DNA from 2 places in the Klebsiella grimontii genome. Region 2 is predicted to be linked to the other one. Evidence: predicted binding sites of a transcription regulator. Region 2 holds the regulator's gene; the other holds the start of a gene.

Region 1 (2,398 bases), 580 kb from region 2:
CTATAAGGACCCACCAGCATTCCGGTCGCTTTATTGACATACGCGTCCACGTACATCATTTTGCTGTCGAATTTGACCTCGGAATGGGTGGCATTCATCGTCGCCTGCCAGGTCTCGGCAAAGCGCTGTTTCAGCGTGACGAAGACTTTGTTGATCTCTTTATCGTTATAGGCCCAATCCGGGGCGGTGCTGCGGGCGCGGTCATAGCGGTTGCTGCTGCCATCGGTATTCCAGCGCGGCAGACCGCCCCATGTCGGGCTATTCACGTCGATACGCTGATACTCGTAGCCGGCGGATAAAGCGGTCGATGTACCGAGATCGGCATCAAGAATGCCGGAGAAGAACGTTTTTTCGCTGTTGTAGCGATCCAGCCACGAGTCATTGTTTTGATAACCCGCGATAATGCGCGCCCTTACGCTGCCATCGTCAGTCAGCGGGCTTTGCATATCCGCAACGTAGCGCTGCTTATCCCAGCTGCCATACTCCGCCGAGACCTCTCCCTTGAACTCCCGGCTGGTCGCGTGCTTGCGGATCATATTGATCGACGCAGCAGGATTGCCGGTACCGGTCAGCAGGCCGTTAGCGCCGCGCACGACCTCAACCCGTTCGAAGAGAGCCATATCGGAAAGCGCGTCGCCCAGATTCCAGCGGGATTCAAACCAGGTCGGAATGCCATCGACCATATAGTTGTCTATCTCAAAACCGCGGGAGTAGTAACTGGTGCGGTCGGAATCCGCCTGGCTGCCGCTGATCCCCATGGTATGCTCCATCACACCGCCCAGGGTTTGTAGCTGTTGATCCTGCATCCGCTGCCCGGTGATGATGCTGACCGACTGCGGAATATCGCGCTGGGCCATCTCCATTTTGGTCCCGGCTGAGGTGGTTCTGACGCTGTAGTCCTGTTCTTGTGTATCCGACGCGCTATCTGAGGAACCTTCTACAATGATAGTGTCTTCGGCGGCGCCGGCTGCCTGGCTAAGGTTTGGAAACAGCGCCAGCGCTATGCCTACAGCAAGCAGGGACGGCGCGGTTCGCCCATCCCGGGAATTGGTGGAGAGAGACATCATAAACCCTTGATCATTCAATAGTTGTTATTCGCTGCGGCGCTATGGCCTCGGTCGATTGTCAGCGCACTGCTTTTATTGTGAATACAAATGAGAAATATACGCATTAATATTTAATGTGTAAACAAGGGTAAAAATAGCGGTCCGCAGGCCGCTTTCGCGAGCGCGGCACCGCATGCCGCTGAGAAACGCTTAATCCGTCAGCAGCTAAGCGCTTAGTCGCGTAAGAAAAAACGCATTCAGGTTGAAAGAGGGGGAGTAACTCGCTCATACTCTTAGGGGAATCCTGTGCATCCGCGTTTACCTGCAGAGGCAGGCCAGAGCACGGTATAAAAATTATTAAGGAATCAGTCATGGCAGAAGAAACGATTTTCAGCAAAATCATTCGCCGGGAGATCCCGTCGGATGTGGTTTATCAGGATGAGCTCGTTACCGCTTTTCGCGACATCTCTCCGCAGGCGCCAACCCATATTCTAATCGTTCCCAATATCCTGATTCCCACCGTCAACGATGTGACCGCAGAGCATGAGCTTGCCCTGGGACGCATGATGACCGTTGCGGCGAAAATCGCCCGCGACGAGGGGCTTGCCGACGATGGCTATCGCCTGATCGTCAACTGCAATCGCCACGGGGGCCAGGAGGTCTACCATATCCATATGCACCTGCTGGGCGGCCGTCCATTAGGCCCGATGCTGGCTCATAAAGGTTAACATCCATGCGCGCAGCCCATTTCGGCGCACTTCTGGCCGTGACGTTACTGGCCGGGTGCGGTTCGCATCCGGAAATTCCGGTCAGCGATCGGCAAAGTCTGGTGATGGAATCAAACGTACTGGCGGCGGGAATTAGCGCTGAAGTACCGACGGTGACCGCATCCGAGATTCAAGCGACGGCGACCACCAGATTGTTTAATGAACGCCAGGTGCCGGTGACCGTGCATTATCGCTTTTTCTGGTATGACGCCAGGGGGCTGGAAATGCATCCGCTGGATCCGGCGCGCAGTATAACGGTTCCGGCGCACTCTTCCGTTACGCTGTATGGCAGCGCCAATATTCTGGGGGCGCACAAAGCCCGACTTTATCTTTATCTGTAAGAGGTAATCGTAATGATTAAACTATGTCGCTATGCATTAGTTACCGCACTGGCGATATTCCTTGCCGGATGCGTGGGGCAACGTCAAGAACCCGCTCCCGTTGAGGAAGCGCAGCCGAAGCCGCAGCAGCCGGTTCAGCCGCAGCCGACTGTGCCGACTATTCCCGCGATCCCTACGCAGCCGGGGCCGATTGAACACGGCGAGCAGCCAGCTCAGCCCGCGCCGCGCGTACGTCACTTTGACT
Region 2 (2,398 bases):
ATCGATTTCAACGGCAAACTGGTCGCGCTGTTTGGCTGTGGCGATCAGGAAGACTATGCTGAATACTTCTGCGATGCGCTGGGTACCATCCGCGACATCATCGAACCGCGCGGCGCAACTATCGTTGGCCACTGGCCGACCGCGGGCTACCATTTTGAAGCGTCTAAAGGCCTGGCCGATGACGATCACTTTGTTGGCCTGGCCATTGACGAAGACCGTCAGCCAGAATTGACTAACGAACGCGTGGAAAAATGGGTAAAACAGATTTCTGAAGAGCTGCACCTTGAAGAAATCAAGAATGCCTGAGTCTAAACGGCGAAATCATCAGATTTCGCCGAATTGATAGATAAAAGCAATCAAAGTTATAGCTACAAGTTTTTAACTTTTAATCACATATCTGTACAATGTCCTCTGATTTAACGGGGTCGCGTGAAGCACTTTGTAGCGAGTGCCTCGTTTTTGACAGCATACAAGGCCCGATGCTTGCAGTTTTCATTTCACCATGGCAGTTCTATAATGAGACGCATTACATCGGGTGATTCTCTGTATTACTTCCGCTGATGGAAGTAGATCGTTTAGCAACAGGACAGATTCCGCATGACTGACAACAATACCGCATTAAAGAAAGCTGGCCTGAAAGTGACGCTTCCGAGATTAAAAATCCTGGAAGTGCTGCAAGGACCGGATAACCATCATGTCAGTGCGGAAGACTTATACAAACGCCTGATTGATATGGGTGAAGAGATTGGCCTGGCCACCGTCTACCGCGTACTGAACCAGTTCGACGACGCCGGTATCGTCACCCGTCATAATTTTGAAGGCGGTAAATCCGTTTTTGAACTGACGCAGCAGCATCATCACGATCACCTGATTTGCCTCGACTGCGGCAAAGTGATCGAATTTAGCGATGATTCCATCGAAGCGCGCCAGCGTGAAATTGCCGCAAGGCACGGTATTCGTCTGACCAACCACAGCCTGTACCTGTACGGACACTGTGCGGAAGGCGACTGCCGCGAAGATGAACATGCCCACGACGCGGCAGAGAAATAATCACCGCATCGTATACCGCCAAAAGCCAACCTGAAGGTTGGCTTTTTTTTGCCCGGAATTTGCCGCCTCTTTCTCTCGCGCTGCAATACGTTTACTGTCAGTGCATCCTGAGGTGTACGGAGAGTCGACATGGAGCTTCGCCAGCTACGCTATTATGTGCGCATTATTGAAACCGGCAGTATGGGCCGCGCCGCGCTTGACCTGAATATCGGCGTCTCCGCGCTGAGCCAACAGATGGCGCGCCTGGAGAACGAACTCGCCATCCGTCTGCTGCAGCGGACATCGCGCGGCGTAATGCCGACCAGCGCTGGTCTCGCCTTCTACTCCCAGGCGCAGCTGGCGCTGCGCCACGCCGACGATGCGGTTCTCGCCGCGCGCGAGGCGCGCCTTTCCGGCCACGTCAGCGTCGGTATGGCCCCCAGCACCGCCTCTGTACTGGGGGTACCTTTTATTCACGCGATGCGCGAAAGCTATGCCGACGTCCGCCTGCATTTGGTCGAGAGCCTCTCCGGTAATCTGGAACGCATGATCAACACCCGCCAGCTTGATTTAGCTATCGTGTTCCAGAAGGAGAAGCTTGCGCGCTGGAGCGCCAGGCCGATTCTCGAAGAGCGTCTGTTTCTGATTGGCACCCATGACGTGCTGGCCCCCCTTCCCGAAGCGAGCATCTCGCCTGGCCAACTGGCCGCTATCCCGCTGATAATGCCAAGCCTGGGGCATGGCCTGCGCGGCAGGCTGGAGGCGATCTGCCAGGAGCACGCCCTGAGCGTCGATGTGGTGGCTGAAATCGACGGTCTGGCCCTGCTGATGCGCGCCGTCCGCGACGGACTGGGCGCCACGCTGCAGCCGGGGGCGGCGATTTCCCATCTCGACGGCGAGTCCCTGAGAGTGATCGGCGTCGAGAATCCGATACTCAGTCGGCCAAACTTTCTCGTCAGCCTTTCCGATGATGAACTGACCCCAGCGGGCCTTGCCGCGCGGGTGATACTGGCGAAAGTCATGCGTCAGCTCGTGGAGTCAGGCCGCTGGCCCGGCGCCAGCCTTTACGCGCACTAAACCCCCCTTTAGCAATACGCCATAGCGTCCTTACGGCCAAAACGAATACATTTCCATTACAAATTTAACAATCAAGCAAAGCGTAATGGAGCCAAAAATGGTGGATGTACTGGTGATTGGCGGCGGCAATGCCGCGCTATGCGCCGCATTAACCGCCCGGGAAGCCGGCGCGTCCGTGCTGCTGCTGGAGGCTGCGCCGCGGGAATGGCGAGGCGGAAACTCTCAGCACACGCGGAATCTTCGCTGTATGCACGATGCTCCGCAGGATGTTTTAATCGACAGCTATCCGGAA

What was found. Region 2 encodes Fur, which represses iron uptake genes when iron is present. Its sites were predicted from a motif close to ATAATAATGAGAACNACTATCAA; they were not measured.
Region 1: a site for Fur is predicted at 1,149-1,171, ahead of fhuE (ferric-rhodotorulic acid/ferric-coprogen receptor FhuE). Genes of this name have one in related genera too.

What each region holds. Positions count from the first base shown of each region.
Region 1 covers NZ_CP169721.1:3,427,249-3,429,646, reverse strand. The annotation lists gene fhuE (ferric-rhodotorulic acid/ferric-coprogen receptor FhuE) at 1-1,064, opposite strand, end outside; gene hinT (purine nucleoside phosphoramidase) at 1,418-1,774, shown strand; gene ACE3MN_RS16205 (YcfL family protein) at 1,780-2,154, shown strand; gene lpoB (penicillin-binding protein activator LpoB) at 2,167-2,398, shown strand, end outside.
Region 2 covers NZ_CP169721.1:4,003,603-4,006,000, forward strand. The annotation lists gene fldA (flavodoxin FldA) at 1-306, shown strand, start outside; gene fur (ferric iron uptake transcriptional regulator) at 598-1,050, shown strand; gene tcuR (tricarballylate utilization LysR family transcriptional regulator TcuR) at 1,180-2,106, shown strand; gene tcuA (FAD-dependent tricarballylate dehydrogenase TcuA) at 2,204-2,398, shown strand, end outside.